Regions from separate parts of the Roseateles sp. T103 genome, predicted to be linked through region 1. Evidence: predicted binding sites of a transcription regulator. Region 1 holds the regulator's gene; each other region holds the start of a gene.
The links. Region 1 encodes sigma-54, which starts transcription at its own class of promoters, with help from an activator protein. Its sites were predicted from a motif close to TGGCANGNAANCTGCTTT; they were not measured.
Positions count from the first base shown of each region.

Region 2: a site for sigma-54 is predicted at 4,056-4,073, ahead of AC2EBS_RS11310 (TorF family putative porin). Genes of this name have one in related genera too.
Region 3: a site for sigma-54 is predicted at 3,149-3,166, ahead of glnA (type I glutamate--ammonia ligase). Genes of this name have one in related genera too.
Region 4: a site for sigma-54 is predicted at 2,006-2,023, ahead of AC2EBS_RS10875 (PEP-CTERM sorting domain-containing protein). Genes of this name have one in related genera too.

Region 1 covers NZ_JBXVVS010000005.1:242,856-250,673, reverse strand. The annotation lists gene AC2EBS_RS15540 (bifunctional diguanylate cyclase/phosphodiesterase) at 1-1,906, opposite strand, end outside; gene AC2EBS_RS15535 (RNA polymerase factor sigma-54) at 2,029-3,552, opposite strand; gene lptB (LPS export ABC transporter ATP-binding protein) at 3,571-4,359, opposite strand; gene lptA (lipopolysaccharide transport periplasmic protein LptA) at 4,356-4,991, opposite strand; gene AC2EBS_RS15520 (thiol:disulfide interchange protein DsbA/DsbL) at 5,038-5,712, opposite strand; gene AC2EBS_RS15515 (SPOR domain-containing protein) at 5,788-6,480, opposite strand; gene argS (arginine--tRNA ligase) at 6,477-7,818, opposite strand, start outside.
Region 2 covers NZ_JBXVVS010000003.1:220,972-228,789, reverse strand. The annotation lists gene gshA (glutamate--cysteine ligase) at 1-578, opposite strand, end outside; gene AC2EBS_RS11325 (response regulator transcription factor) at 837-1,217, shown strand; gene amt (ammonium transporter) at 1,349-2,869, opposite strand; gene glnK (P-II family nitrogen regulator) at 2,918-3,256, opposite strand; gene AC2EBS_RS11310 (TorF family putative porin) at 3,281-4,000, opposite strand; gene AC2EBS_RS11305 (YifB family Mg chelatase-like AAA ATPase) at 4,245-5,762, shown strand; gene AC2EBS_RS11300 (methyl-accepting chemotaxis protein) at 5,775-6,428, opposite strand; gene AC2EBS_RS11295 (glycine zipper 2TM domain-containing protein) at 6,532-7,005, opposite strand; gene metH (methionine synthase) at 7,188-7,818, opposite strand, start outside.
Region 3 covers NZ_JBXVVS010000001.1:326,269-334,086, reverse strand. The annotation lists gene glnL (nitrogen regulation protein NR(II)) at 1-958, opposite strand, end outside; gene AC2EBS_RS01370 (hypothetical protein) at 995-1,507, opposite strand; gene glnA (type I glutamate--ammonia ligase) at 1,637-3,052, opposite strand; gene AC2EBS_RS01360 (competence/damage-inducible protein A) at 3,290-4,096, opposite strand; gene AC2EBS_RS01355 (EI24 domain-containing protein) at 4,099-4,971, opposite strand; gene AC2EBS_RS01350 (sterol desaturase family protein) at 5,046-6,008, opposite strand; gene AC2EBS_RS01345 (polysaccharide deacetylase family protein) at 6,019-6,813, opposite strand; gene AC2EBS_RS01340 (YncE family protein) at 6,810-7,808, opposite strand.
Region 4 covers NZ_JBXVVS010000003.1:137,220-145,037, forward strand. The annotation lists gene AC2EBS_RS10870 (S8 family serine peptidase) at 1-1,013, shown strand, start outside; gene AC2EBS_RS10875 (PEP-CTERM sorting domain-containing protein) at 1,193-1,900, opposite strand; gene AC2EBS_RS10880 (amidase) at 2,226-3,677, shown strand; gene AC2EBS_RS10885 (TPR end-of-group domain-containing protein) at 3,697-4,512, opposite strand; gene AC2EBS_RS10890 (response regulator) at 4,707-5,282, shown strand; gene AC2EBS_RS10895 (hypothetical protein) at 5,302-5,676, opposite strand; gene AC2EBS_RS10900 (penicillin acylase family protein) at 5,844-7,818, shown strand, end outside.

The DNA.
Region 1 (7,818 bases):
ACAGCACGGCGCCGCGCCGGCCGGTGCGCTGACTGCTGCTGAGTGCCTGACCGAGGCGATCCAGCAGCAGGCGGCGATTGGGCAGGCCGGTCAGCGGGTCGTAAAAGGCCAACCGTTCGATCTGCGCCTCGGCCTTCTTACGCTCGGTGATGTCGCGGATCAGGCCGATGAACACCACCTCGCCCTGGTGCTCGACGCGCGAGACGGCCAGGTTCATCGGAAAGATGTTGCCGCCCTTGCGGCGGCCATCGACATCGCGGCCGACGCCGATGACACGCGGTTGCTGCCCGCGCATGTAGTTGTGCAGGTAGCCATCGTGATGGCTGGCATCGGGCTCGGGCATCAGCATGCTGACGTTGCGGCCGATCACCTCATCCGCCGTGTAGCCGAAGATGCGGCTGGCGGCAGGATTGAATGAAGCGATGATGCCCCGGGCGTCTATCGTGATGACGCCGTCGACCATGTTGTCGAGGATGGCCTGGGTGTGTCGGGCCTGCTCGATCAGGCGAGCCTCGGCCTGTTTGGCGGCAGTGATGTCCAGATGCGTTCCGGTCATGCGTAGTGCGCGCCCCTGTGCGTCGCGCTCGATCACCCGGCCGTTGCTGTGGATCCAGCGCCAGTCGCCGTCGCGATGGCGCAGCCTGAAGTCGAGGGTGTAGACCGCGCTGCGGCCCTGCAGGCAGTCGTCCAGTGCCGCTTCGGTCAGGGCTTTGTCGTCCGGGTGCAGCAGTTGCTGCCAGGTCTGCACCGAGGGCTGCAGCTCGTCTCGGGTGTAGCCCAGCATTGAACACCAGCGCTCGTCAAACACCGCGTCGCCGCTATCGACCTGCCATTGCCACATCCCCAGCGCGGCACCGTCCAGCGCCAGCGCCATGCGCTGTGCGCTGTCGGCCTCCAGCTGGCGCTGTCTCAGTCGCATGGCCTCGACGGTCCGGAGCCGCCGCTCCCGCATCAGCATGCCCAGGATGGCGCCAAGGCTCAGCAGACCGGCGCTGGCGAGCAGCTGGTTGCGCTGGCGCTTCCAGGGGGCCTCCAGAGCGGCGACGGAGCGCCCCACCGCCACGACCAGCGGCTTGTCCAGATCGGCTCCGATATCCCGGCCATGCAATGTCCTGAGCGCGACCAGCCGCTCATCCTGACTGACCAGCGAGAAGCCGCGGATCACGGACGCATCCGCAGCGCCGCGCAAATGACGTTCCAGCAGCGAGTTGGGCTGGCTCAGCAGATTGCGCCCCAGCCAGCTGTCCTTATGCGGGCTGAGGCTGAACAGCAGGCCATCGGAATGTGCCAGCGCGCTCCATGTCTGCAAGTCACCGCGGGCTGAGTCCAGCATGAGGCGGAAGTAGGACGGATCCAGGCTGATCGCGATGCTGCCGGCGAAGCGCCCTTGCGCGTCCAGCAGGGCACGCGAGAGCGTCATCGTGTAAGCACCCAGTGCCGAGGTGAAGGGTGCAGAGACGAAGATGCGCTCGGCGTGCGGCTGTTGACGCGGCACCCGGAAGAAGTCGCGCTGGCTCGCGTCGATGCCGATCAGCTGCGGCGCCGAGCTGGCTTGGACGATGCCTTGCGCGTCGACGATGCTCAGCACCCGGATGCCCGGCATGGCCTTGGCCAATGTGCTCAGCAGGGGCCCAGCCTGCGCTTGCAGCGCCCGCGCGTCCCAGCCGGCATGGTCAGTGACGATGGTGCCCAGAGCGCCGCGCACGGCATCCAGCTGCTGGCTGACGATGCTGTCCAGCGTGCGCGCCTGGGACTGCAGCATGGCAGTCTCGCGCTCATAGAGCTGCTCGTGCTCGAGCGTCAGCCACACAGCCATGCCTGCCCAGGCGGCCGCGATGGCCGTCAGCAGCAGGCCCCAGCGGCGCTGCGACGGGCGGGAGAGCAGTTGCGGTCGAACGGACTCCATGACGATCGAGACAGCGTCTCAGGCGCCGTCGGCGTGCGAACAAGCAGGGTGTGACGGGGAGACGTGAGCGCTCGCCGGGCTGAGGCGGGCAGACGGCGGCGCCAAGGACCGCGGGCGCGGGATCAGAGGCTTTTGCGCAAATTGGCTGGCGCGATTTTAAGCGCCTCGCGGTACTTGGCGACGGTGCGGCGGGCGACCTGGATGCCCTGCTCTTCCAGCATCTGCGCCAGCGTGCTATCCGACAGCGGCTTGGCCGGATCCTCGGCGGCGACGAACTGCTTGATCAGCGCGCGCACCGCGGTGCTCGATGCATTGCCGCCGGCCTCGGTGGCCAGGCCCGAGCCGAAGAAGTACTTCAGCTCGAAGGTGCCGAAGCGCGTGGCCATGTACTTGGCAGTGGTCACGCGCGAGATCGTGGACTCGTGCATGCCCAGTTCGTCGGCGATCTCGCGCAGCACCAGCGGCTTCATCGCAAGCTCGCCATGGGTGAAGAAGCCCTTCTGCCGCTCGACGATGGCCTGCGAGACGCGCAGGATGGTGTCGAAGCGCTGCTGGATGTTCTTGATGAACCAGCGTGCCTCCTGCAGCTGCGCGCCCAGCGGCGAGTTGCTGATGCCGCCACGCGTGGCGCGCAGCGCCTGCGCATAGAGTTCGTTGATGCGCAGCTTGGGCGCGACCTCGGGATTCAGCATCACGCGGAACTCGCGGCCGACCTTCTGCACGATCACATCGGGGATCACCGCCTGCGCCTGGCCGCGCGCAAAACGGCGGCCGGGTTTGGGCTCCAGATGCGTGATCAGGCTCTGCGCCTCGCGCAGCAGCTCCTCGTCGGCACCGGTCAACGACATCAGGCGCTTCCAGTCGCGCTTGGCGAGCAGTTCCAGGTGCTTCTTGCAGATCAGGATCGCGATCGCCTGCGCCTCACTGCGCGGTTGCGCGCGCAGCTGCAGCGTCAGGCACTCGGACAGGTCGCGCGCGCCCACGCCGGCAGGGTCCATGCTCTGCAGCCAGGCCAGCGCGCAGCGCAGCCGGTCCAATACCTCGTCCTTGGACTCCGGGTCCGCGTCGGCGCCGAGCAGCGCATCGGTCAGCTCCTCGAGGCTGTCCTCCAGATAGCCGTCCTCGTTGAGCGACTCGATCAGCACGTGCAGCGCGGCCTTGTCCTCACGGCTGAGCATCATGCCGGCGAGCTGCTGTCCCAAATGCTCCTGCAGGCTGATCTCGGCCGACTCCAGCTCGCTGCGCTCGCCATCCTCGTCGCCCGAGCCGCTGCCGCTGCTGCTGTTGCTGGGCAGTTCGCGGATGCCGTCGAAGTCGTCGCCCTCGGTGCCGTTCTCCCAGTCTTCGCGCTCGGTGGTGCCGAAGTCTTCGGCGCGGATCTCGGCCGTGCTTTCGGTTTCAGTGCCGCCGGCGTAGTCGTCGCCGCCGTCGCTGTCGGTGCTGCTGCTGTTGCGGATCTCCGGCAGCTCCGGGGCGGGCGCGTCGCCGAATTCGTCCTCGGTCTCTAGCAGCGGGTTCTGCGCCAGCATCTGCTCGACTTCCTGGTTCAGCTCCAGCGTGGAGAGCTGCAGCAGGCGGATCGATTGCTGCAGCTGCGGTGTGAGCGCCAGGTGCTGGCTGAGGCGGACCTGCAGTGAGGGCTTCATCGCTGCGCCATCCCGGCCCTACATGCGGAAGTGTTCGCCGAGATAGACCTTGCGCACGTCGGCGTTGTCGACGATCTCCTGCGGCGTGCCCTCGGCCAGCACGGCGCCCTCGCTGATGATGTAGGCGCGGTCGCAGATGCCCAGCGTCTCGCGCACATTGTGGTCGGTGATCAGCACGCCGATGCCGCGCGCCTTGAGGAAACGGATGATGCGCTGGATTTCGAGCACCGCGATCGGGTCCACGCCGGCGAAAGGCTCGTCCAGCAGGATGAAGCGCGGCTGCGTGGCCAGCGCGCGGGCGATCTCGACGCGGCGGCGCTCGCCGCCGGACAGCGCCGGCGCCGGGCTGTCGCGCAGCTTCTCGATGCTGAGGTCGGCGAGCAGCCCTTCCAGCAGGTCCTTGATGCGCTGTTCCGGCAGCGGCCGGCCCTTGTCGTCGCGCTGCAGCTCCAGCACCGCGCGGATGTTCTCCTCGACGGTGAGCTTGCGGAAGATCGACGCTTCCTGCGGCAGATAGGACAGGCCCAGGCGCGAGCGCTTGTGGATGGGCAGGTTCTGCACCGGCTGGCCGTCGATGCGGATCTCGCCGGCATCGGCGCGCACCAAGCCGACGATCATGTAGAAGCTGGTCGTCTTGCCGGCGCCGTTCGGGCCGAGCAGTCCGACCACTTCGCCGCTGTGCACGTCCACATGGACGTTCTTGACCACTTTGCGCACGCCATAGCTCTTCTGCAGGCCTTCGGCCTCCAGCCGGCTGCTGGGTCCGGACTCCAGCGCCGGGCGGTGCTGCGTGGCGATGCCGGTCATGAAGGATTGCGCGGCACCGGCGGCACGGCCTGCAGCGGTACGGCCGAGGCCGGCGCCGCCGGCGCGGTGGCTTCGCGCGGCATGATGGTCATGCGCACCCCGCCGCGCGGGTTGGGTGAGGTCTGGCCGGCCTCGACGCTGACCCGCTCGCTGCGGTTGTCGTAGACCAGCACGGCGCCGCTGATTTCGCGCATCACCGTGCTGCCACGCAGGATGCGCACGATCGCAGCGCCGCTGAAGCGCACGGTGTCGGTCCGTGCGTCGTATTCGACCTGGCCGGCGGTGCCGGCGATGCTCTCGCCGGGCACGTCGCGCGCCTGGCGGAAGCTGACCGGCTCGCCTTCGCGCCCCTGCGCGATCGCCAGCACGAAACCGTCGCTCCTCTCGCGCACCGACAGCGTCTCGGCGCTGAGCTGCATCGTGCCCTTGGTGAGGATGACCTTGCCGCTGAACTCGGTGAGCTGCTTGGCCGCGTCGTGCAGGCCGCCGCGCTCGGAGACGATGTTCAGTGGCTTGTCGCGATCGGCCTTCTCCGCCCAGGCCGGCAGGGTCGCCAGCGCGCCGGCCAGCAGGGCCGGCGCCCAGCTTTGCAGCAGGCGCCTAGGGTTCAGGAGGGGGCAGGGCGGGTTCATGGCGGCACAGTTCTTGCAGGCCATTCTAGCCCTGCAAATCGGCCGCTCAGGCCTTTCCGGAACGGATCTGTTGGATCAGGTAGTCAGTCACGGCCAGTGCGCGCCGGCCGGACTCGATCTCGTTCAGGCGCTGGCCCGCGGCGGCGATGCTCGGCGCCGTCAGGAAGCGGCCGCCAATGCCGATCGCCGGCACGCCATCGATGCGGTAGCCCTCGGACAGCTTCTCGGCCTGCTGGCACTTGGTCTGCACGCCGAAGCTGTTGTAGGCCTGCTCGAACTTGGCCGGCTCGATGCCCAGCGGCGCCAGGAAGTCGCTCATGGCCTTGACGCTGTCCAGCGCACGGCCCTCGACATGCATCGCGGAGAAGATGCGGGCGCGCAGTTCCTTCTCCTTGCCCAACGCTTCCAACGCGTAGAACAGACGCTGGTGCAGCTTGACGTTGGCGCGGAAGGCCACATGCACATGACGGAAGCTGACGTCGGCCGGCAGCTTCTTGACCCACTCGCCCAGCATCGGCTCGAAGGCATTGCAGTGCGGGCAGCCATACCAGAAGAACTCGACGATCTCGATCTTGCCGGGTTGCGTGGGCAGGGGCGACGCCAGGCGGCGGAAGTGCGTGCCCTCGATCGGGCCGCCCTGGGCGCTGGCCAGTTCAGGCAGACCCAGAGCCAGAGCGCTGCCGGCAAGTCCCAGGCCGGCATTGAAATCGCGACGCTTCATCGGAGATCCTCGTTCGATGTGCAGATGGGGGAAGTCAGTGAACGCTGCAGGCGCGGGCGGGGCTGACGCGCCCGCTCAGCGCTGCACGCGGGCCAGGTTGGCCTCGATGCCGGCGGCCTCCAGCTTGCGCTGCAGCGCTTCGGCCTCATCGCGGCTTTCCATCGGGCCCATGCGGACGCGGTAGACGGTGCGGCCCGATTGCTCGCGCTCGTAGATCTTGGCCACGAAGCCCTGCATCGCCAACTTGGCGCGCTGGGTCTCGGCATCTTCGGTCTTGCCGTAGGCGCCGGCCTGGACATAGTAGACGTAGGGGTCGGCGCCGGCGGCGCTGGCCGCGGCGGTGGCTGGCTTGGCTTCGGTGCGCGCGGTCGACGCAGCGGCGGCTGCCGGCTTGGCGGCCGGTGCGGGCGCCGCGGCCTGTGGCGCCGGCTGCGCAGCCGGTGCCGCGGCGGAAGCCGTCGCCTGGGCCGGTCCGGGGGCGCCGCTGACCACGCCGCTGGCAGCTTTGCCGCCCCTGCCGGCCAGGCCAGCATTGGGGTCCCAGCTGCGATTGCGCTCGGCCTCCCTGGCGTCCTGCTCCGCGGTGCGCTGCGGCACCTTGTCGACAAAGGGGATGGGCACCTTGGTGACATAGAGCGCCACGCCCAGCGCGATGCCCAGACCCAGCAGCAGGCCGACGATCAGGCCGAGAACGAAGCCGCCGCGCTGGGCGCGCTGCGGGCTGCCTTCGCCGCTCTTCTTGCCGCTGCTGCTCTTGCTGTTGCTCATGCGTTCTCCGTGGTCTCGCGGGCCATCGCCTCCGGCGCGCTGACGCCCAGCACCGCCAGCGCATTGCGCAGCACCTGGCGGGTCGCGGCCAGCAGCGCCATGCGGGCGCGGGTCAGCGCGTCGTCGTCGGTGAGGAAGCGCTCGGCCGCATAGTAGCTGTGGAATGCGGCCGCCACATCGCGCAGGTAGAAAGCCACATCGTGCGGTGCCAGCCCCTCGGTGGCGCCGGTCAGCATGCGCGGGTAGTCGGCCAGCTTGAGCATCAGCGCGGTCTCGGCCGGTGCGCTGAGCAGGCCCAGCTCGGCGCCCGGCAGGTCGGCCTCGACGCCGCCGCTGGCCACCCACTGGCGGATCACCGAGCAGATGCGCGCATGCGCGTACTGCACGTAGAAGACCGGGTTCTCGTCGTTCTGCTTCAGCGCCAGGTCAACGTCGAAGACGAACTCGGTATCGGCCTTGCGGCTGATGAGGAAGAAGCGCACGGCGTCGCGGCTGGTCCAGTCGATCAGGTCACGCAGCGTCACGTAGGAGCCGGCACGCTTGGAGATCTTCACCTCCTGCCCGCCCTTGAGCACGGTGACCATCTTGTGCAGCACGTAGTCGGGGAAGCCCTGCGGGATGCCCACGTCCGCCGCCTGCAGGCCGGCGCGCACGCGCGCGATCGTGCCGTGGTGGTCGGTGCCTTGCACGTTGATGCACTTGGTATAGCCGCGCTCGAACTTGTTGATGTGGTACGCGACGTCGGGCACGAAGTAGGTATAGCCGCCGTCGGACTTGCGCATCACGCGGTCCTTGTCGTCGCCGTAGTCGGTCGAGCGCAGCCACAGCGCGCCGTCCTGCTCGTAGGTCTTGCCGTTGGCGACCAGCTTGGCCACCGTGGCTTCGACGCGGCCCGTGCTGTAGAGGCTGGACTCGAGGAAGTAGTGGTCGAACTTCAGGCCGAAGGCCTGCAGATCCAGATCCTGCTCGTGGCGCAGATAGGCGACGGCGAACTGGCGGATGCCGTCCAGATCCTCGGCGTCGCCCGAACCGGTGAACTCACGGTCGTCGGCCTTGACGGTCTTCTTCGCGGCGAAGTCGTCGGCGATGTCCTGGATGTAGTCGCCGTTGTAGGCGGACTCGGGCCAGCCGTCCATGCCGGGCTTCAGCCCCTTGAGGCGGCACTGCGTGGACTGGGCCAGCGTGGCGATCTGCACGCCGGCGTCGTTGTAATAGAACTCGCGCGTGACGTCCCAGCCCTGCGTGGCGAAGAGGTGGCACAGCGAGTCGCCCAGCGCGGCCTGGCGCGCATGGCCCACATGCAGCGGGCCGGTCGGGTTGGCGGAGACAAACTCGACC
Region 2 (7,818 bases), on a different contig from region 1:
TACTGCTCGTGCAAGCCCTGCAGCACGTCGGGGATGCCGGCGGAGAGATCGTTGTTGAGCAGGATGGTGCAAGGATCGAAGTCCTTCAGGCCCAGCCGGCCGCGCGTGCGCACCAGCGGCTCGATGGTCAGCGAGCTGCCGTCGGCCAGGCGCAATGCAGTCGGCTCGGTGACGCCCGCATCCAGCGAGCCCAGGCGCACGTTCAGGCCCGCCTGCGTGAAGATGCGCATCAGCGTGGCGATATTGCTGAGGTAGAAGCTGTTGCGCGTGTGGTTCTCGGGGATCAGCAGCAGGTTCTTGGCTTCGGGACAGATCTTCTCGATCGCCGCCATCGCTGCCTGCACGGCCAGCGGCAGCATCTCGTTGGTGAGGTTGTTGAAGCCGCCGGGGAAGAGATTGGTGTCCACCGGCGCCAGCTTGAAGCCGGCGTTGCGCAGGTCCACCGAGCTGTAGAAGGGCGGCGTGTGCTCCATCCATTCCAGGCGGAACCAGCGCTCGATGGCCGGCATCGATTCAAGGATGCGCTGTTCCAGCTCGTTGATCGGACCGGTCAGAGCGGTAATGAGGTGTGGGACCATGGGCCTGCCTGGGTTGAGGGGCGCGCACCGGGCGCCGGCGATCGGATGGGGCAAACGATTCTAGAAGCTGATGCAGATGGGGTCGGCGGTGCCAAGGACAAGATCCGCGCCGGGCGAGCAGCGCACGGCTGGCGAATGGCGCGCGCAGCACGCCAAATCGACGACAGTGCACGAATTTGCGTCGGTGCTGGCGCTGCAAGTCGCGGCGCTGCGGCTATGCTCGACGTTGGAATCGCCCGCAGTCGAGGCAAGAAGCGCATGGAGCAGACCCGCATACTGATCGTCGAGGACCAGGCCGACATTCGACGGCTGATCCGCTGGGCGCTGGAGGACAGCGACTACATGCTGCACGAGGCCGCCAGCGGCGAGCTGGCGCTGCAGCTGCTGCCGGTGCTGACACCCGATCTCGTGCTGCTGGACGTGATGATGCCCGGCAGCGCCGACGGCTACGAGGTCTGCCGTCAGATCCGCGCCAACCCCGCCCTGACGAAGACGCGCGTGATGATGCTCACCGCCCAGGCGCGCAGCAGCGACCAGGACAAGGCGATCGCCGCCGGCGCGGATGCCTTCCTCGCCAAGCCCTTCAGCCCGGCCAAGCTGATCGAGCTGGTGGAAGAACTGCTCGGCAAGGCCCGCTGAGGGCGGCCGCAGCGCGGCGCGCTGCCGGCCCAGCAAAGCGAACGAACACAGCAACGAAAAGGGCCGCCCCGAGGGGCGGCCCTTGCGCTTGCACACGACCCGCGCCGAAGCGCGGACCGCGGCCGGCGGCATCACTTGTGGTAGGCGGTCTCGCCGTGCGAAGTGATGTCCAGACCCTCGCGCTCTTCCTCTTCGCTGACGCGCAGACCGATCACCAGGTCGACCACCTTGAAGGCGATCACCGAGACCACGCCCGACCAGACGATGGTCACGAGAACGGCCTTGGCCTGGGTCCAGACCTGGGTGGCGATCGAGTAGGCGTCCGGGGCGATCATCGCCACCGTGACCCAATCGCCGACGGCGCTAGGGCCGCCCAGGCTGGGCGAGTTGAACACCCCGGTCAGCAGCGCACCGACGATGCCGCCGACGCCATGCACGCCGAACACGTCGAGCGAGTCGTCCGCGCCGAGCATCTTCTTCAGGCCGCTGACACCCCACAGGCAGGCGAAGCCGGCAACGAAGCCGATGATCAGCGCGCCGCCGATGCCGACGTTGCCGGCAGCAGGCGTGATGGCGACCAGACCGGCCACGGCGCCCGAGGCGGCACCCAGCATCGAGGCCTTGCCCTTGAGCAGCGCCTCACCGATGCACCAGGCCAGCACGGCAGCAGCGGTGGCAGCGAAGGTGTTGGCGAAGGCCAGCGCGGCAAAGCCGTTGGCTTCCAGTGCGGAACCGGCGTTGAAGCCGAACCAGCCCACCCATAGCAGCGAGGCACCGACCATCGTCAGCGTCAGGCTGTGCGGCGTGAAGGCTTCCTTGCCGTAGCCGATGCGCTTGCCGACCATGTAGGCGCCGACCAGACCGGCGACAGCCGCGTTGATGTGCACCACGGTACCGCCGGCGAAGTCCAGCGCGCCCATCTGCCAGATGAAGCCGGCCTTGCCGTTCATCTCATCGACGACACCCGCAGCACTGTAGGCATCCGGACCCATCCAGAACCACACCATGTGCGCCACCGGGATGTAGCTGAAGGTGAACCAGATGGCCAGGAACAGCAGCACGGCGCCGAACTTCATGCGCTCGGCAAAGGCGCCGATGATCAGCGCGGCGGTGATGCCGGCGAAGGTGGCCTGGAAGGCGGCGAAGACGATCTCGGGGATCACCACGCCCTTGCTGAAGGTGGCAGCGTTGGCGAAGGTGCCGGCGACGTTGTCCCAGACGCCCTTCATCATCACGCGATCGAAGCCGCCGATGAAGGCATTGCCCTCGGTGAAGGCCAGGCTGTAGCCGTAGATGAACCACAGCACGACGATCAGCGAGAAGCCGACCATCACCTGCATCAGCACGGACAGCATGTTCTTGCTACGCACCAGGCCGCCGTAGAACAGCGCGAGGCCGGGCACGGTCATCAGGATGACCAGCAGCGTGGCCACCATCATCCAGGCGGTGTCGCCCTTGTTGGGCGTGGGGGCCGCAGCGGCAGCGGCATCGGCCGCAGGGGCGGATGCAGCAGCAGCGGCATCGGCCGCAGCAGCGACGACGGCCGAGGCGGCCTCGGCGGCCGCCGGTGCGGACGCCGCGGCATCCTGCGCCCAGGCCGCCGGCGCGGCGGCCAGCAGCGCCAGGGCCAGACTGGCTAGAAGTTTCTTCATGGGGGATCTCCGGGAAAGTCTGTGATCTCTAGACGATGAGGGCGGGGCTCAGAGGGCGTCCTGGCCGGTCTCGCCGGTCCGGATGCGCACCACCTGGTCCAGCGGCGAGACGAAGATCTTGCCGTCGCCGATCTTGCCGGTGCGGGCGGCCTTCTCGATGGCTTCGATGACCTGATCGACCACCGCATCGGCCACGGCGGCCTCGACCTTCACCTTGGGCAGGAAGTCAACAACGTACTCCGCGCCGCGGTACAGCTCGGTATGGCCCTTCTGACGGCCGAAGCCCTTGACCTCGGTGACAGTCAGTCCCTGCACGCCGATGGCGCTGAGGGCTTCGCGCACCTCGTCGAGCTTGAAGGGCTTGATGACGGCGGTGATCAGTTTCATGACGCTCTCTCCTCGTGTCGAAAATCAGAAGGTCTTCTTGACCGTCAGCAGCACGCCGGCCTTGCCAAGGTCCTTGGCGTTCGGGCCGACATAGGCATCGGTGTTGGTATCGACCACGCCCAGGCCGAACAGGAAGCCGCCGAAGTCCTTGTTCACCGTCAGCGAGTAATCGGTGTAGGAGAAGCTGCCGTTGTTCTTCACCTTCTGGTGGCCGACGTGCGGGGTCAGCGTGTAGCCATCACCCAGATCGAAGGTGGCGGAGATGTCCAGATAGCCACTGCCCTTGCTGTCGGCGAAGCCGAACAGGTTGGACGTGCTGTGCGAATACTTGGCGGTGACCGGGCCGTAGCTCAGTGCGGCGTACAGCTCGGTGGTGTTGGCGCTGACCGCCAGCTTGTTGCTCGGGTACTGATAGGTCAGCACGCCCACGTCCAGGGTCAGGCCCGAGGCGATCTCGGTCTTGTAGCCGCCATAGACGTCGATCTCGACGTTGGCATCGCCACCCGAATCCTTGATCCACTTGATGGTCGAGCCCCAGGTGCCGATGTAGAAGCCGCTGGCATGCGCGTAGTCGGCGCCGAACTGGACGGCCGGCTTCAGGCGGGTCTGCGAGATGCCGCGGTAGCGATAGTCCGTCGTCAGACCCACATTGAAGGACAGCGGATCGGCGGCAGCCTCCTGGGCGTGAGCCGGCAGGGCCGTGAGAGCGAGCGAACCAGCAAGCGCAGCAAGAATGGTCTTCATGATCGAGGGACTCCTCAGTTGGATTGATGGGGGAAACAGGTAACGCTCCCCCTTCTTTGCAGCTTCCGTGCCAGCATGGGACAGGCGCAAACTGAGGGGCCCGAGGGCCAGCACGCCCTGGGGAAACCACAAATCGCACCACGGACGAGCAGCCAGGGTGATGCCCGCTCCTGGTGCGCGCCCCATGATGGTGCAAGTCAGTGCGCTTACAGGCAAGCCAAGCTGCAGATGGAGCGGAGCGGTCATGTCACTCGCCTTGGTTCACAGCCGTACCCTCGATGGTCTGCAGGCCGCCCCGGTGCAGGTCGAAGTGCACCTGAGCAACGGGCTGCCCGCCTTCAGCCTGGTCGGCTTGGCCGACACCGAAGTCAAGGAGGCCCGCGAGCGCGTGCGCGCCGCGCTGATCAGCAGCGGACTGAGCTTCCCTCACAACAAACGCATCACCGTCAACCTCGCGCCAGCCGACCTGCCCAAGGAAGGCGGCCGCTTCGACCTGCCCATCGCGTTGGGCATCCTGGCTGCCAGCGGGCAGATCGATGCACAGCGGCTGGACGGACTGGAGTGCGCCGGCGAGCTCTCGCTGGCCGGCGAGCTGCGGCCGGTGCGCGGGGCGCTGGCCTTGAGCCTGGCCTTGCGCCACGAGGGCTCGCCCCGGCAACTGCTGCTGCCGCGCGCGTCGGCGGCCGAAGCAGCCCTGCTGCGCCAGGTCAGCGTGCTCACCGCCGATCACCTGCTGGACATCGTTGCCGCTCTGGCTCCTGGCAGCGAGCAGGCGCTCACATCAGTCACTGCACCGGCGGCACGGACGAGCGTCAATGCCGCTGATCTGGCCGACATCAAGGGGCAGGCCGGCCCGAAGCGGGCGCTCGAGATCGCCGCTGCCGGCGGTCTGAGCCTGCTGCTGGTCGGACCGCCCGGCAGCGGCAAGTCCATGCTGGCCCAGCGCCTGCCCGGGCTGCTGCCGCCCTTGAGCGAGGAAGAGGCGCTGGAGTCCGCCGCGATGCTCAGCCTGGCCGGGCAGTTCGAACCCGGCCGCTGGCGCCAGCGGGTGCTGCGTGCACCGCACCACAGCGCCTCCAGTGTGGCCCTGGTCGGCGGTGGCTCGCCGCCGCGCCCCGGCGAGATCTCGCTGGCCCAGCATGGCGTGCTCTTCCTCGACGAGCTGCCCGAGTTCCCGCGTTCCGCGCTGGAAGCATTGCGCGAGCCGCTGGAGACCGGGCGCATCCTGATCTCGCGCGCCGCACGCAGCTGCGAGTTCCCGGCGCGCTTCCAGTTCGTCGCGGCAATGAATCCCTGCCCCTGCGGCCAGCTGGGCAATCCGCTTCGCGCCTGCCGCTGCACGCCCGACCAGGTGGCCCGCTACCAGGGGCGACTCAGCGGCCCGCTGCTGGACCGCATCGATCTGCTGGTCGAGGTGCCGGTGCAGCCTGCCGAAGCGCTGGCAGGACCGGCCGATGGGGAATCGAGCGCGACGGTGGCCGAACGCGTCGCGCGGGCGCGCTCGCTGGCGCTGCAGCGCCAGCGATGCACCAATGCGCAACTCGGCGTGCGCCAACTCGATGCATACGCGGCCGCCGAGCCGGCGGCGCTGAGCCTGCTGCAGCAAGCCGTCGCCCGGCTGGGCTGGTCAGGTCGCAGCTATCACCGCGTGCTGCGCGTGGCGCGCACCATTGCCGACCTGGACTGCAGCGCGAACATTTCCGCACCGCATATCGCCGAAGCGCTGCAGCTGCGCCGCGGTCTGCCGGGTCTCGGTCCTTGACCGTGGCGGCGCTCAGCGCCGGGCCACCAGGTCGAGCCCCTTCACCGCAAGGCGATCCACCTCGCCGGAGATGCCTGACAGCGTGCCGGCCACGACACCGAACTCGCGCCCGGCGTCACCGGCGCGAGCAGCGATCACCTGGGCATTGAAGGAGACGATCTTGGCCTGCTTGGCCACCTGCTGGATGTCGGTGACGATGCCTTTGAGCTCGCTCATCATGCGCTGCTCGCGCCGCGTGGTGATCTCGTCGAACACGGTGGTGGCGATGTTCAGCGCCTTGAGCACCTCGTCGAGCCCGTCGTAGACCTCGTCGATGCGGCCGCGCCGCTCGGCCGGCAGGCGCAGCGTCGCCAGCGCGCGCTCGCAGCGCTGCACGAAGCCCTGCACCACCTCGCCGACGCGCTGGCGCCTGTACACATCCTCGACCTTCTGCGCCTCGTCCTGCGAGCCCGTGCGACCGAACTCGACCAGCTTGGCGTGGCTGCTGGTGAACAGCTTCAGCGACTCCTCGGCCGCCTGCAGCTGGCCGGGCACGCCGCGCTCGGCGAGCAGGATCTGCAGGGCCAGGCGCTGCGACAGCATGCGCTGACGCGCCGCCATGTTCACGGTGGACATCGGGCTGGCGACGGCGGCCGTCCCTGTCGGCGTAGTCGGTCTGGGCAGCATGGTCTTGACTCGGGTGCGCGCCACATCGGCACGCACCGATCCATGCAAACCCTATGCCTGAAGCGCAGACGGCCCGCAGGCGCCCCCCATCGGTGTGAACTATTCAGCGCCGTTCAAGCCGGCCGCCGTCCTTCTGCACAACGATGTCGCCGCTGCGCAGCTGCGGATCGCTGCGCAGCTCCTGCTTCTGGCTGTGGCCCTGCTTGTCGACCAAGCTGACCACCCAGACGCGATAGGACTTGCTGCGCTTCTCGACTTCGTGACCCGCATAACCACCAGCCACCGCGCCGCCCACGGTGGCGAGCTTCTTGCCGGTGCCGCCGCCGACCTGGTTGCCGAGCAGGCCGCCGATCACCGCGCCGCCGACCGCGCCCAGTCCGCTGCCTTCGCCCTTGTGCTCGTAGCTCGTCACCTCGGCCACCCAGAAGCACTCGGCGCAGAGCTTGGCGAGCTGCTTGGCGCTGGGCTGCGACGCCGCCGCCTCCGGCTGGGCCTGAATGGCCGTGACGCCGACGCTGAGCGCGGCGGCGGCAAGAACGGTCTTGAGGATGCTGGGGCTGGACAGGCGATGCGTCATGGCGGCCTCCTGGGGGGCGATGGCTCCTACGTCCCGGCAGCATGCCACGCGAACAGCGATCGGCGCCAGTGATGCCGATCAAGCTGTGAGCAGCCGTTACGTGGCCGTCATTCAGCCATTCGGCTGGTATCGCCGTCCGGCCTTCGCCAGCCACAGGCTCCTTCCGGACCCTGTGCGCGGGCTCAGCCCAGCAGCGGCGCGAGCGCGCGCTGTGCCGCCGCTTCGTCCAGCGCCATGCGCTGCGCCCAGTCCTTCAGCTGGTCCTCGCCGATGCGGCCGACGTTGAAGTAGGCCGCGTCCGGATGCGCGAAGTAGAAGCCGCTGACGCTGGCCGCCGGCGTCATCGCCATGCTGTCGGTCAGGCCCATGCCGATCTCCTCGGGCGAGAGCGTGCGGAACAGCTCGCGCTTGACCAAGTGATCCGGGCAGGCCGGATAGCCGGGCGCCGGGCGGATGCCGCGGTACTTCTCGGCGATCAGCTCTTCGTTGGACAGCGCCTCGTCGGGCGCATAGCCCCAGAACTCGCTGCGCACGCGCTGGTGCAGGCGCTCGGCGAAGGCCTCGGCCAAGCGGTCGGCCAGGGCCTTGAGCATGATGGCCGAGTAGTCGTCGTGGTCGGCGAGGAACTGCGCCTCCTTCTTGTCCACGCCGATGCCGGCGGTGACGGCGAAGAGGCCGATGTAGTCCGGCACCGTGCCCTTCGGCGCGATGAAGTCGGCCAGGCAGCGGTTGGGTCGCTTCACGCCATCGACCACCGGACGCTCGCTTTGCATGCGCAGGCCGCGCCAGGTCATCAGCACCTCGCTGTGGCTC
Region 3 (7,818 bases), on a different contig from region 1:
GATAGAAGATTCGCTCGCGGATCTCCGGCGGCACGCCGGGTCCGTTGTCCTGCACATGCAATTCCAGTGCCAAGCGCCAGCGTTGCTTGCCGATCGTGACCTGCCGGGCGATGCGCGTCTGCAAGGTGATCACCGCCGTGCCGTCAGCGATCTGCGCCTGCAGCGCCTGCGCCGCGTTCTGCACGATGTTGAGCACCGCCTGAATCAGTTGCTCTCTATCGCCGCGGAAGTCGGGCAGCGAGGCGTCGTAGTCGCGCAGCACCGTCAGGCCGCGCGGGTACTCGGCCAACACCACCGAGCGCACGCGCTCGCAGACCTCGTGGATGTTGACATCGCCCACCACCTGCGCGCGCCGGTGCGGAGCTAGCAGCCGATCGACCAGCGACTGCAGCCGGTCGGCCTCGTGCACGATGACCTGCGTGTACTCGGCAAGCTCGGTGCCGAGCTCGGTGCCCTCCAGCTCCATGGCCAGCAGCTGGGCAGCGCCGCGTATGCCGCCCAGCGGGTTCTTGATCTCATGGGCCAGATTGCGCACCAGTTCCTTGGTCGCCTGCACCTGATCCAGCGTGCGTTCCTCGCGGTCCTGTCGCGCCTGCTGCGCACTCTCGATCAGCTCGATCAGCACCAGATCGGCGCTGTCGGTCTGACTGACGATCACCTGCACCGGCAGCAGGTCCTCGTGCGGCCTCGGGCCGCGGCGCAGCGTCGCATCAAGACGGCTGCTGGCCACATGGTTGGCCGCCACCGCGCCGACGACTTCGGCCAGGCGCTGCGGATCGGCGAACCAGTCGAACAGATTGGCCCCGACCACGGTGCGCCGCGACAGGCGCATCACGTCCTCGAAGGTGGTGTTGGCGAAGACGCATTCGCCGCCCGCTCGCACCACCGCCACCATGGTGGCCAGCAGGTCGAATGGATCGAAGCCGCCCTGAGGGCGGGCTGTGGTTTGCTCGTTCATGGGGTCGGTTCTCGCCGAGCCGCCCCGCGCTCTTGCTCAGGGCAGCTTGCTGATTTCGCGCTTGAGCGCCTGAATGTCGTTCTCCTGACGGGTGATGGCCGCCTTGAGCTCGGCCACCCGGTCCAGGTACTTCTGGTAGTTGCGTTCGTCGCCGCGCCGCTCGGGGTTGCCGCCGGCGTACTCGCGCTGCAGCGCAGCCAGGCGTCCCTCCGCATCGCGCAGCTCGGTCTCCAGCACCCGCCGACGCTCGTCGTCGCGGTTGCGCTGCTGGGCGGGATCGACACGCGACTCACCACGCGCCCCCTCGGCGCTGCGCGGCGCGGGAGCTGGCGCGGTGCCGGCCGCCGGAGTCGGGGCACGCGGACGCACCGGCTGCACGATGGTGATGGGCGCACCCTCGATCGGACGGCAACCCTTCTCCTGCGCCTCCTTGGGCGTCAGCGCGTCGGTGTAGAGCACCGGCGGGCCGGGGCAGCGATAGACCACCGATTGCGCCAGCGCAGCAGCGCTGGCCAGACCGAGAACGGCAAGAAGCAGAGCGGTTCGCATGGGCTGCAGCATGATGGCGCGATTGTGGCGCATCGCCGCGTAAGCAAAAGAAAAGGGACGGCAAAAGCCGTCCCTCGCCGCGGTGGGACAGCGATGCGCGCTCTGCTGCACGCATGCCGCCCATCGTCATCACAGCGCGTAGTACATGTCGAACTCGACCGGGTGCGTGGCCATGCGGAAGCGGGTCACTTCCTGCATCTTCAGGTCGATGTAGGCATCGATGTAGGAATCGGTGAACACGCCACCCTTGGTCAGGAAGGCACGGTCCTTGTCCAGATACTCCAGCGCCTGGTCCAGGCTGTGGCACACGGTCGGGACCAGCTTGTCCTCTTCCGGCGGCAGGTGGTACAGGTCCTTGGTGGCAGCCTCGCCCGGATGGATCTTGTTCTCCACGCCGTCCAGACCCGCCATCATCAGGGCCGAGAAGGCCAGGTAGGGGTTGGCGGAAGGATCGGGGAAGCGCGCCTCGATGCGGCGGCCCTTCGGGTTCGCCACATAGGGGATGCGGATCGAGGCCGAGCGGTTCTTGGCCGAGTAGGCCAGCTTCACCGGGGCTTCGAAGCCGGGCACCAGACGCTTGTACGAGTTCGTGCCGGGGTTGGTGATGGCATTCAGCGCGCGGGCGTGCTTGATGATGCCGCCGATGTAGTACAGCGCGAAGTCGCTCAGACCGGCATAGCCGTCGCCAGCGAACAGGTTCTTGCCGTCCTTCCAGATCGACTGGTGAACGTGCATGCCGGAGCCGTTGTCGCCGACGATGGGCTTGGGCATGAAGGTCGCGGTCTTGCCGTAGGCGTGGGCGACGTTGGTGATGATGTACTTCTGCAGCTGCAGCCAGTCGGCACGCTTGGTCAGCGTGGCGAACTTGGTGCCGATTTCCATCTGGCCGGCGTTGGCCACCTCATGGTGGTGCACCTCGACCGGAATGCCCATCTGCTCGAGGATCAGGCACATCTCCGAGCGCATGTCCTGGCCGCTGTCGACCGGAGGCACGGGGAAGTAGCCACCCTTGACGGTGGGACGGTAGCCGGTGTTGCCGTGCTCGTATTCCTTGCCGGTGTTCCAGGCGCCCTCTTCCGATTCGATCTTGAAGAAGGAGCCGGACATCTCGTTGCCCCAGCGCACGCTGTCGAACACGAAGAACTCGGGTTCCGGGCCGAAGTAGGCGGTGTCGCCCAGGCCCGAGGCCTTCAGATAGGCTTCGGCGCGCTTGGCCAGCGAACGCGGGTCGCGCTCATAGGCCTTGCCGTCGGTCGGATCGACCACGTCGCAGCTCAGGATCAGGGTCGGCTCTTCGAAGAAGGGGTCGATGTTGGCGGTGTCGGGGTCCGGCATCAGCAGCATGTCCGACGCCTCAATGCCCTTCCAGCCAGCGATCGACGAGCCGTCGAAAGCGTGGCCCGACGTGAACTTGTCTTCGTCGAAATGCGAGACAGGCACGGAAACGTGCTGCTCCTTGCCACGGGTGTCGGTGAAGCGGAAGTCAACGAACTTGACTTCGTTTTCCTTCACCATGTTCATCACATCGGCGACGGTCTTGGCCATCAGTCACTCCTAGCGGATAGCTGTGTACGGTAGGTACGGTTAGCGAAACGGGAACCTTGAGTTCTTGGACTAGCGCTGTAGGCGCGCCCTCTGATCAAAGCAGGTTGCATGCCAAGCAAGGGCATACAGCGCCAGCTCGGTGCACGCCGAGCCGACGCAGGGATTATGCGGTCGCCGGCCTGCCCGCAACTGACACGGCGCAAGCTGGACACAAGTCATGCACCACATTGGTGATGTCTAGCGCACCATTTCAGAGCAAATGCTCGCACCAAGTTGGGACAAGCCCTTCTTCAGCTCTGCATAGGCGGCCTGCAGCATGGTCAGCGGCAGTTCGGGCCCGGCCTTGACTCCCAGCTCGATATGGCGCCCCCAGGTCGGATGGTCGACGCTGGGCAGGCTGAACACCTTGATGCCGGCATGCTCGGCCTCGATGCGTTCCATCAGCGGCGTGAGCGTCGCCTCCATTGCGCCCTGCAGGATCAGCGAGTACTCGCGCATGCCATGACTGCGATGCAGGTCGCGGTGCTTCTCGTCGAGCACCCACTCCATCATCGGGTGCGCCATCACCGGAAAGCCCGGCACGAAGTACACCGTGCCGACATGGAAGCCGGGGATGCCGTTGTACGGGTTGGGCACGATGCCGGCGCCGACGGGAAAGACGCCCATCTCGAAGCGCCGCAGCGTGTCGGGATGGTCCTCTGCGACCGCCTCGCCACGCTCTGCGGCGATCTGCTGAACGCGCCGCCAGATCAGTGCTCTGGCCTCGGGGTGCAACTGCATCTCGCGCCCCAGTGCCGCTGCAGCAGCCTGGCGCGTGTGGTCGTCCGGCGTGGCACCGATGCCGCCACAGCTCACCACCAGGTCTGCGCTGGCGAAGGCGCGCCGCAGCGTGGCAGTCAGCCGCTCGCGATCGTCGCCCACATACTCGACCCAGCTCAGGCTCATGCCCCGCGCCGACAGGATCTCGATGAAGCGGCTCATGTGCTTGTCCTGGCGCTTGCCGGAGAGGATTTCGTCGCCGACGACGATCAGACCGATGTTCATGGCTACAGGGGCGGAAGTGGCGGGATCTCGGGAGAGGCGGGCACCGCCGGCTGGGCCGGCGGCGGCGTTTCGGCACTGCGCAGCGTGCTCAGCGCATCCAGGCAGTAATGGGTGAACCACAGGCTGGAGAAGGCAAACACCAGCGTGTACAGCCACACCGTCACCAGCACCAGCAACGGCGCCAGCACCACGGCCAGCGCGCTGAAGGCCCAGATCACCGAGGGCGCAGCGCCCAGATAGCCGCTGATCACGCCGATGGCCAGCAGCGGCCCGCGATGCTCGCGCATCACGCGCTGGCGCTCCTCAGCCGACGCATGGTCGGCCAGCGCATCGAAGGCGAAGACCTTGAAACTCAGCCAGCCCCAGATCAGCGGCGGCAGCACCAGCACCAGCGGTGGCACCAGCCACAGCGGCAGCGACAGCACCACCAGCAGCAGCGCCAGCACCGAGCACGCCAGCGACCAGAGCACGCTGGCCATGAAGCCTGCGCCGCGACGCCTCTCCAGTTGGGCGAAGCGCCGCTCGGCGACCAGCCTGACCATGGCCGGCGTCATCAGCACGCTGACCAGCAACATGCTGAGCATCAGCACCACCGGCACGGCCATGGCGATGACCAGCAGCGGCGCGATCACCGCGCGGTAGTCCTCGGCGCCCATGCTGGCCAGCCAGCGCAGCAGTGCACCGACCAGCAGCCAGGACTCGAGGCCACCGCGTACCGCGTCCACCGCCCACTCCCAGAAGAAGTAGGCCAGGCCGACGCACAGGCCGGCCGCAATCAGCAGCGGCAACAGCGAAAGCGCGATCACGCGCGGGTGCAGGCAATAGACAGCAGCGCGCCAGAACGCGTCGCCGAGCCGGCCCATCTTGTCGACCATCGTTGGTGTTCGTCTATGACGTGAGCGAGGGACCGGCAAGCATACCTGCCCGTCAGCACAGCGCGGCCAGCGGCTCAGCGCCCGACCAGGCGACGCAGCCCCAGCCACTGCTGGGCCCAGAAGCCGTGGCCGTAATCGCGCCCGCCCTCCTGCGGCAACTGGTCACGCACGCCGGTGGCATCCCAGCGCAGCTTGAAATCGGCGGTGCCGAAGAGCAGATCCCAGACCGGAAAGAGCACCGCGAAGTTGCAGCCGCCCAGCGTACCGCGGCCCTTCTGCGACTCGTGACCAATGCCTATCGCATGGTGCCGGCGATGAAAGCGCGGGCTGACCAGCACGCGCTCGAACACCGGGCCGAACCAGATCCGCAGATTCGCGTGCTGCAGGCTCTCCATCAGCTGCGACAGCGCCACCAGCGCGACGAACTGCCGCGGCTCCACGCCGATCGCCTGCGCCAGCAAGGCGAACACCAGGCTGCGCAACAGGTCGTCGAGCAGGTGATTGCGGTTGTCGGTCCACATCGTCATCTGCCGCTGGCTGTGATGCAGCGCATGCAGGGCCCACCACCAGTTGAACTGGTGCTGTGCGCGGTGCAGCCAGTAGTCGACGAAGTCGAACACCAGCAGGTAGATCAGGAAGGCCAGCAGCGGACGATCGCTCAAGCCCGGCACGAGCGCGTCGAGATGCAGCGGCGCGACGTCCCACAGCGCCAGCTGTCCTCCGAGCAGGTCGAACAGCGGGTCCAGCAGGAAGAACATCGCCAGCCGGAACAGTCCGAGCCTATGGATCAGCGTGTACAGCACGTCCACCCGCACGGCGGCGCGGTCGCGCAGCGGCTCGACCGGTCGCCAGCGCTCCAGCGCGCGTATCAGCAGCAACATCACCGCAATCTGCAACAGGCCGACGAGCAGCCAGCCCGTGGCCTCGTAGGCCGGCTCCAGCAGGTTGCCGCCGCCGAGCGCAAAGACCAGCGGCTGCACCAGGGCCTCGAACAGCGCCTGCTGCGTCTGGGCAAAGCCGTCGATCAGGAAGTCCAGCATCGTCTCGTCAGGGTTTGGCTGCCGCCCGCACCAGCGCGGCATAGCGCGGATGCTCGCGCAGCGGTGCGAAGCAGAAGCCCCGCTCCTTCAGGCCCCGCATCAGCGGGTCCAGCACGGCTGGCGCCCAGGGCTCGGCGCGAGACCAGATGCCCAGATGCGCCATCAGGATGTCGCCGGGACGGATCTCGCGCAGCGCCTTGGCCAAGAGCTGGTCGTTGGGGAACCTGTCGCTGGGCAACTCGTCGCCCAGGAAGCCTGCTGCACTCCAGCCCACATGCGTGAAGCCGCAGGATTGCGCAGCGGCCAGCAGGGCCGGCGAGCTGCGCCCGCCGGGCGCGCGGAACAGCGGCACCATGGACTGGCCTGTGGCGGCTTCGAACCAGCGGGCGGGCTTGCGCAGCTCCTCGCAGTAGTCCGCTGCACTGAGCTCGCGGATCACACCGCGCTGCTTGCCCGCGGCGGTGCGGAAGCGAAAACGCCCATCGGGCAGATCGGCCAGCCAGATGTCATGCGCCCAGGTGTGCGACGCGAAGTCGTGCCCCTCGGCCGCACGCGCGCGCCACCACGGCGCCCACTTGTCGTCCAGCGTATGGCCGCCTTCCAGCGTGGGCTCCTTGGCGATGAAGAAGGTCAGCTTGGCGTCGTAGCGACGCGCCGTCTGCGCGACCAGATCGGCCACACCCATATGCCCGGTGTCGAAGGTCAGGTACACCGGCTTCGTGCAGGCGGCCGCCCAGCCGGGCAGCTGGCCCGTCAGGGTCAGCGCCGCGAGGCTTGCGAGTCTGGCTGCGCGGGTCTTCACTGCCGTTTGACGTGATCCAGGGTCCAGACACCGTGCGGTGACTTGCCGACCTTGACCTGGCGGATCATCTTCTTGGTCTGCAGGTCCATCACGCTGAGCTTGCGCGCCCAGCGCGACGTGAAGAGCAGCGTGCGTCCGTCGGGCAGGATTTCCATATCGTCCGGCCCGCCTGGCGCCGCGAAAGTCTCGACCACCGCCAGCGCCTGGTGATCGATGCGACTGATGGAGTTGGCAGCGCGGTTGCTGACCAGCACATGGCGGCCATCCCCCATGGAGCGAAACGAATGCGCGCCATCGCCGGTGACCAGGCGCTTGACCAGCTTGGGCTGCGCAGCCGACACATCGTAGACCTCGACCTGCTTGTCGCCCGTCAGCGCGACCAGCAGATGCCTGTCGTCCGGCGTGAGATAGACATCGGCAGGCATCTTGCCGACACCGATCTTCCAGCGCTCCGTCTGCGTGCCCAGATCCACGGCCATCAACTCATCGCTGTCCTGCAGGCTCATGTAGACGGTGCGGCTCTTGCTGTCGATGGACAGATGGCTGGGCGTCTTGGCTGCCGGCAGCCGCTTGACCAGCTCCAGCGGCTTCTCGGCGCTCTGCGGCTGCCAGCGGTAGAGGTCCACATGGTTGAGCCGGTTCCCGGCGGTCACGAACCACTTCATGTCCGGCGAGAAGCGCAGGTGGTAGGGGTCGATGATGCCGGTGATCACGCGTTGCACCTGGGCGGTCACCGGGTCGATGAAGGTGAGCGAGTCGCTGCGCGCGTTCGCGATGATCATCGACTTTTCGTCGGGGGTCAGATAGAGGTGATGTGGCTCCTTGCCGGTGGGAATGCGCTTGATCTCCTCAAAGCTCTTGCCATCGATGACGCTGACATTCGCATCCAGCGAATTGAGCACGAAGATCGGTCGCCCTGTCGCGAGCGCCGCCTGCGCGACACCCGCGGCCAGCACCGCCAGGAGGGCCTGACGCCCCCAGCTGATGAATCGCATGAAAACACAC
Region 4 (7,818 bases), on a different contig from region 1:
CAGTGCAGGCGGCGGCGGACTATATGCGCGCCAAAGGCGGCATGGTCTTCATCAGCGCCGGCAACGCCGGCACGGAGGTCACCAGCACGACCAGCGCCTCGATCACGGTGGTGTCGGCTACCAACAGCGGCGACACCCGCACCTCGTGGTCGAACTGGGGCAGCCTGGTCAAGCTGGCAGCGCCGGGCGAGGGCATCTGGACCACCGAGCGCGGCGGCAGCTACAACGCCCCATCGGGGACCTCGTTCGCGGCACCGATGGCGGCTGGCGTGGCGGCGCTGGTGATGTCGGCGCGGCCGGATCTCGGCGTGGCCCAGGTGGAGAATGCCCTCTTCTCCAGTGCCAAGGACCTCGGTGACCTGGGGCGCGACAAGTACTACGGCTTCGGTCGCATCGATGCAGCTGCTGCGGTGCAGCTCGCCAAGGCCACGGTGGCTGTCGACACACAGGCGCCCAGCATGGCCATCACCAGCCCGGCCAGCGGCGCGGGCGTCAATGGCCTGGTCTCCGTCACCGTGAACTCTAGCGACAACGTCGGCGTGGTGAAGGCCGACCTGCTGGTCAACGGCACTGTCGTCGCCACCGATACCACGGCCCCGTTTGCATTCAGCTGGGATAGCGCCAGCCTGGCGAACGGTAACGCCACCCTGACGGTCAGGGGCACCGATGCGGCGGGCAATGTGGGCACCTCATCGGCTGTGACGGTGAGCATCGCCAATGCGGTTGCCGCCGACACCGTGCCGCCGGTGGTCAGCCTGAAGAATCCCGCGAACGGCGCTGTCGTCTCCGGCACGGTGAGCATCACCGTCTCTGCCACGGACAACGCGGGTGCGGCCGGACTGAAGCAGAGCCTCTACATCAACGGCTCGTTGGTGGCCAGCGGCACAGGCGGCAGCCTCAGCTACAGCTGGAACACGCGCAAGGCTGCCAGCGGCGCGCATACGATCAAGGCGGTGTCGACAGACGCCGCCGGCAACAGCAGTTCGGCGACGGCCAGCGTTTCCAAGAAGTAATGATGATGGTGGCCCGGGCTGCCTCGGCCCGGGTGTGAGTGGCTGCCTGGCGAGGGGCTGGCCGGCCCTAGGCAGAAGTGAAAGAGCCGTACCGGGCAACCGGTACGGCTCTTTGTTTTCCTTGCGCTGTCGACCAGCAGGCTGCGGCGTTTGCTCTCGCCCGCTTGGCTCTCGCTGGATCAGCTCACGCGACGACGGCGCGCGGCCACGACACCCAGCAGGCCGAGGCCGACCAGCGCCAGCGCATGCGGCTCGGGCACGTTGTTGCCGCAGGACGGGTCGCCAGGCACGCAGTCGCCTCCACCGCCGCCGTCTTCGCCTGCACGGCCGAACAGGCTGAGGTGCGACAGACCCGGTGTGTTTCCACCGTTATTGGTCCAGGTAATCTGGTAGCTGCCAGAACCCGAATTGTCAGCGCTGGTGAACTTGATGTTGTCGAAGAAGTACAGCGCCCAGCCGGACTCCGACTGGGCGGCCTTCAGCAGCACGACGAAGTCCATATACAGCGGACTCACGCTACCGGTGTAAGTGAGATTCCAAGTGCCGGACGATGCGGCGCTGGCTGTCAACTTCCAGACGTCCCCGGTCTGATCGTTGTTGTCGGACTTCTGTAGCAGGCTGAACAGCTGATCCGGATTCGGATCGGTTGCCCACTTGGTGCCGTTGACGGCAGCGAGCTCGTTGGCGTCACCGTTCAACTTGGCGGTACCAAGGCCATAGCAGTCATTCGAGTTGGCGGACCGGAACTTGACGTTGGACAGGGCCTGTCCGTCCAGTGTCTGACCGGGTGTCGCATCAACCTGACTGCAGTATTCCGGCCCGGCCACAGCCGCCGCTGCAGCCAGGGAAAGGGTGCTGGACAACAGAACTCGGGCCAACTTCTTCATGCTTACTACTCCACTCGCCCGATGGGCCGCGACGCATTTCTGTCGCAGCTGTCCAGGATGCCCTGGCTCAGGGCAGACTCGGCGAATCAGCCTGCCGATCGCTCTGAAGCAGCATTTATGCCAGATTTGGCAAGTCCTTATCCCGCAATATCAATCACCACATTTGTTGAAGTCTGGGCTTGAAGATGTCAATTTCGCCGACGCTCGCTGAAATAGCAGACAGGGCTGGGACGCGCGGCTCAATCAGCTCGCGCGGCGCCGGTGCGGCCCGGGCTCGTGCCATCATCCGGCGGCACCGGCGCCCGCTGGATCAGGAGGCCGCGAGATGAGTACCCACCCGACCCCATTCAATCGGCTCGCGCTGCACGAGCTGCCTGCACAGGCCTTGCTGGACGGCTACCGCCACCATGACTTCTCGCCGCTGGAGGTGGCCAAGAGCCTGCTCGAGCATGTGCTGCGCTGCGAGCCGCAGCTGCATGCGCTCTATGCCTTCGAGCCCGAGGCGGTGCTCGCCCAGGCCCGGGCCAGCGAGGCGCGCTGGCTCAAGGGCGAGCCCTTGAGCGTGGCTGGGCTGACGCTGGATGGCGTGCCGGCCACGCTGAAGGACAACATCGCCTCGCGCGGCACGCCGGTGCCGCTCGGTACGGCAGCCACCGAGCTGCTGCCCGCCGCCGAAGATGCGCCACCCGCCGCGCGCCTGCGCGAGCTCGGCGCGCTGTTGCTGGCCAAGACCACGATGCCGGACTACGGCATGCTCAGCTCGGGGCTGTCGAGCTTTCACCCGCTGACGTGCAATCCCTGGGACCTGGGTAAGAACCCCGGCGGTTCCAGCGCCGGCGCCGGCGCGGCGGCGGCGGCCGGCTACGGGCCGCTGCATGTCGGTACCGACATTGGCGGCTCGATCCGTCTGCCCGCCAGCTGGTGCGGTGTGTTCGGCTTCAAGCCCAGCCTGGGGCGCATCCCGATCAAGCCGCCGTTCGCCGGACGCGTCGCCGGGCCGATGACGCGCAGCGTGGCCGATGCCGCGCTGCTGATGGCGGCGCTCGCGCGCCCGGACTGGCGCGACACGATGAGCCTGCCGCACCAGGAGCTGCCCTGGCGGGAAGGGCTCGATGCGCTCGAGCCTCAGGCCCTGTTGCGCGGCAGGCGCATCGGCCTGCTGATGGACGCGGGCTGGGGCCTGGCCGTCGAGCCCGAAATCGCCGCGGCGGTGCAGGGGGCAGCGCGTCTGTTCGAGCAGGCCGGCGCCGTGGTCGAGCCGATGAAGCCGTTTTCCACCCGGGCGATGATCGACGGCATGGACTGCTTCTGGCGCCTGCGCTCCTGGCTGGACATCTCGGCGCTGCCGCCCGAGCGGCAGCAGAAGGTGCTGCCCTATATCCGCGCCTGGGCGGCGGGCGCGGCGGGTGTCGATGCGGCGGCGCTGTACCAGGGCTACAGCCAGATGGCGGCGCTGCGCGAGGCGGCGGTGGCGGCCTGCCAGCCTTATGACTTCGTGCTCTCGCCGGTCAGCCCGGTGGGCACCTTCGCGGCCGATTGGGCCGGACCGACCAACGACCCGGCCGCGCCGCTGGAGCACATCGCCTTCACGCTGCCCTACAACATGAGCGAGCAGCCGGCGGCCTCGGTGAACTGCGGCTACGACGCGCAGGGCTTGCCCATCGGCCTGCAGATCGCCGGGCGGCGTTTCGACGACATCGGCGTGCTGCGCGCTAGTCGCGCCTTCGAGCTGCTGCGCGGTACGCAGCGGCCCTGGCCGCAGCCTGGTCAGGGCTGAGACCGCGGCGCGATGTTGCTCAGCTGCGCGTGACCGCTGCTGTACTGGACAACTTCGCGGTGGCGGTGTCGCCCGTCAATGCCTGGTACTCGGCATGCGGCGGCGAGCAGCGGAAGCGGTCGAAGTCCACGTCCTTGGCGATGTAGCTCTTCCAGTCGGCATTGAGCTGCAGGGCCTTGCGCAGCGGCTCGAAGACCTCTTCGTCGCTGAAGCTGCGATGCGTGGCGACGGCGCGCAGGCAGGCCAGGTTGTACCAGGCCTCGTCGCGCTTGGGGTCGGCCTTGATCACCTCGTCGAGCAGCGCGATGGCTTCCTTCAGACCGTCCTCGCCGGTGTAGCTCAGCGACAGCGCCAGATTGGCGCGCGTGGTCTGGTCGCTGGGGTCGGCGGCCAGCAGCTCGCGGAACTTGCGCGCCGCCATCGCGTACTTGCCGCTGCCGTGCAGGCGCAGCGCCTCCTGCTCGGCGGCCAGACGGTCCAGCCTTTGCTGCGGGAACTTGTCCAGCATCGCATTCAGGATGCGCGCGCCTGCATAGCCGGCAGCAATGCCGAAGCCGACCAGCCGCACCGCCTCGGGCGCGGTCGCGTTGGCCTGGCTGGCGGTGAGCACATTGAAGAAGTTGTAGGCCACGATGGCGGCGCAGCCGCCGATCAGCGCATCGCCGACCCAGCCCAGCGCCAGCGTGCGCCGCGAGATCGGCAGCGTGATGACGTTCTCCGTGCGCGCGTTCTCGACGATGGCGCGGACGATGCCGCCCAGGCCACCGGCGAACATCAGCGCGAAGAGGATGTGCCAGGCGCTCTTCAGCGTGGCGACGGTGCTGTCGGTGTCCATGCGCGTCTCCCTGGGCGACCCTTGCGGGCCTTGTTTGTCGGCGAGTGTGCTGCGCCGGCGGCCGTCCGGCAAGCCCTGCTTGCCCGCGGTGGCCAGCGCCCGTGCCCCCTCTGCTCGGGTCATTGCCGGGGCGGCGCCGCGGCTGGCGGTGGTAGATTGGCTGCACCCGGCCGGATACCCAGGACACCAAGACCATGCCGTTCGAACTGCCCGAGATGCTCAGCCACTACCTGCTGCCGCTGCTGATCGCAGTGCCGCTGGCCATCGTGGTGTTCATCATCAGCCGGCGCGACAACGGCGCGGATGGCGAGCCGCCGCTGGTGCGGCATTCCAGCTTCGGGCCCGAGGCGGTGCAGCCGCCGGCGCCGGCCCGGGTGCCTGCTGGCCCGCCGGCCTTGCTGCTGGTGGACGACTCGGCGGTGGCGCGTGCGCGCCTGGGCAAGCTCTTCGCCGCTGCGGGCTATCAGGTGACGCTGGCGCAGGACGGTGTGGAGGCGCTGGAGCGGCTCGGCCAGCAGCGCTTCGACGTGCTGATCACCGACCTGGAGATGCCCAACAAGGACGGCTTCGAGCTGATCGCCGCGGTGCAGGGCAATCTGGAGACCGAAGACCTGCCCATCATCGCGATCACCGGGCATGACGAGCTGCACGCCCGCGTGCACGAGATCCAGGGGCTCTACGGGCTGTTCAAGAAGCCCTGGAACGACCGCGAGCTGCTCAAGCGCGTGGAGGCGCTGGTGACCCTGCACCAGGCCACCGCCAAGGCCTGATCGCGGGGCGCGACCGCGCTCAGCGCGGCAGCAGCCAGAGTGCCGCTGCGGCCATGCCCAGGGCCAGCAGCAGCGCCAGCGTCAGCAGACGTTGCCGAGAGCGCAGCGCCTGTACCGTCTCCACCAGCCGTGCCTGCTGCTCGGCCATCGATTCCAGCAGCGCAGCACTCTCGGCCTGCGCCTGGCTGAGTTGAGCCAGCTCGGCTTCCAGCTGCTGCACCCGTGTCAGTGCTTCGGGCAGGGTCTGCGGCGGCGCCTGCGTGCTGGTGGCGCCGACCTCGGCGGCCTCGTCGCGGCTGCGCTTGAGCAGGCGGCGCGCGCCCTTGACCAGCGCCGGCGTGGCCTCGATCACATCCACCCAGGGGATCAGTTTCAGCGCGCTCATCCAGGACATGGCTCAGCGGTCTCCAGCTTCGTCTTGCGAGGAGCCCATTGTGCGCTGTGTGCTGGTGCGGGGCAGGGCAGATCGGGATGACCATGCAGTGCTGCTGTGCTGCAATCGCGGCCATGACGACGCGAACCCTTCAACTCCGATCCCCGCGGCCAGCTGGCCGCATCCTGATGAAGTTGCTGCTGGCTTTGCTGGCCCTGCTGCTGCTCGCTGCCGCCGGTCTCACCTGGCATCTGCGCGCCAAGCTGCCGCAGCGCAGCGGCGAGCTGCAACTGGCCGGTCTGAAGGCGCCGGTGACGCTGCGCTACGACGAGTTCGGCGTGCCGCATATCGAGGCCGCCAACGAAGACGACCTCTACCGTGCGCTGGGCTACGCGCATGCGCAGGACCGGCTGTTCCAGATGGAGATGGTGCGGCGCCTGTCGCGCGGCGAGCTCGCCGAGGTGCTGGGCGAGAAGCTGGTCGAGACAGACAGCCTGTTTCGCACGCTGGGCATACGCGCCCATGCCGATGCCTATGCGGCGCGCGAGTTCGCCACCATCGACACGCCGGCCAAGAAGGCGCTGCTCGCCTATCTGGACGGCATCAACCAGTACCAGGCCACGCGACCGGCACCGCTGGAGTTCGAGATCCTCGGCATCCCCAAGCGGCCCTTCACGCCGGCCGACACGGTCAGCGTCGCCGGCTACCTGGCCTATACCTTTGCCGCCGCATTCCGCACCGAGCCGGCGCTGACGCAGATCCGCGACCAGCTCGGGCCGGACCATCTGAAGGTCTTCGACCTCGGCTGGCGCCCCGAGGGTGCGGTGCGCAGCGCGTCCCGCCTGAGCCCGGGCGACTGGCAAGACCTGACCCGGCTGGCGCGTTTGAGCGACGAGGCGCTGGCCGCCGCCGGCGTGCCGGCCTTCGAGGGCAGCAATGCCTGGGCGATCTCGGGAGCGCGCAGTGCCTCGGGCAAGCCCTTGCTGGCCGGCGATCCGCATATCGCCTTCTCGGCGCCGGCGGTGTGGTGGGAGGCGCATCTGAAGGCGCCGGGCTTCGAGCTCTACGGCCACTACCAGGCGCTGAACCCGACCGCGCTGCTCGGCCACAACAGCCGCTTCGGCTGGAGCCTGACGATGTTCCAGAACGACGACCTCGATCTCGTCGCCGAGACCGTCAACCCGGCCAACCCGGAGGAAGTGATGCACCGCGGCCAGTGGGTCAAGCTGCAGACGCGCGACGAGGTCATCCGCGTCAAGGGCAAGCCGGACGTGGTGCTGAAGCTGCAGCGCTCGCCGCACGGCCCCATCGTCAACCGCGTGTTTGGCGCCGAAACCGTGGGCAAGACGCCGATCGCGATGTGGTGGGCCTTCCTGGAGACCGAGAACCCCATCCTCGAGGCCTTCCACGAACTGAACCGTGCCGACACGCTGGACAAGGCGCGCGCCGCGGCGAGCAAGATCCACGCGCCGGGCCTGAACGTGGTCTGGGCCAATGCCGCGGGCGACATCGGCTGGTGGGCTGCCGCCAAGCTGCCGCAACGCCCGGCCGGCGTGAACCCGGCCTTCCTGCTCGACGGCGCCAAGGGCGAGGGCGAGAAACCCGGCTTCCATCCCTTCAGCGCCAACCCGCAGGAAGAGAACCCGGCACGCGGCTACATCGTCTCGGCCAACCACCAGCCGGCCGCCGGCGAGGCGGTGCCCGGCTACTACAACCTGCGCGACCGCGCGCAGCGTCTGGACGAGCAGCTGCGCCAGGGCGGCAAGCGCTGGGACATGGTGGCCAACCAGGCGCTTCAGCTCGATGTGCAGACCGGCTATGGGCCGCGACTGCTCGCGCCGCTGATCCCGGCGCTGCGCGCTGCGGCGGGCAGCGATGCCGAGCAGACACGCCTGGTCGAGCAGCTCGCCGCCTGGCGCGGCGACTACCCGCTGGAGTCGGTGGCCGCAACAGTGTTCAGCCAGCTGCGCTACGAGCTGGCCCGCGCCGCGTTTGCCGACGAGCTGGGCGAGGCGCAGTTCGACAACTTGCGCCGCACGCGCGTGGTGGACGAGGCACTCGGCAATCTGTTTGGCGATGCGAACTCGCCCTGGTGGGACGACCGCCGCACCGCGCAGCAGCGCGAGACGCGCGAGCACATCGTCCAGGCCGCCTGGAGCGCGA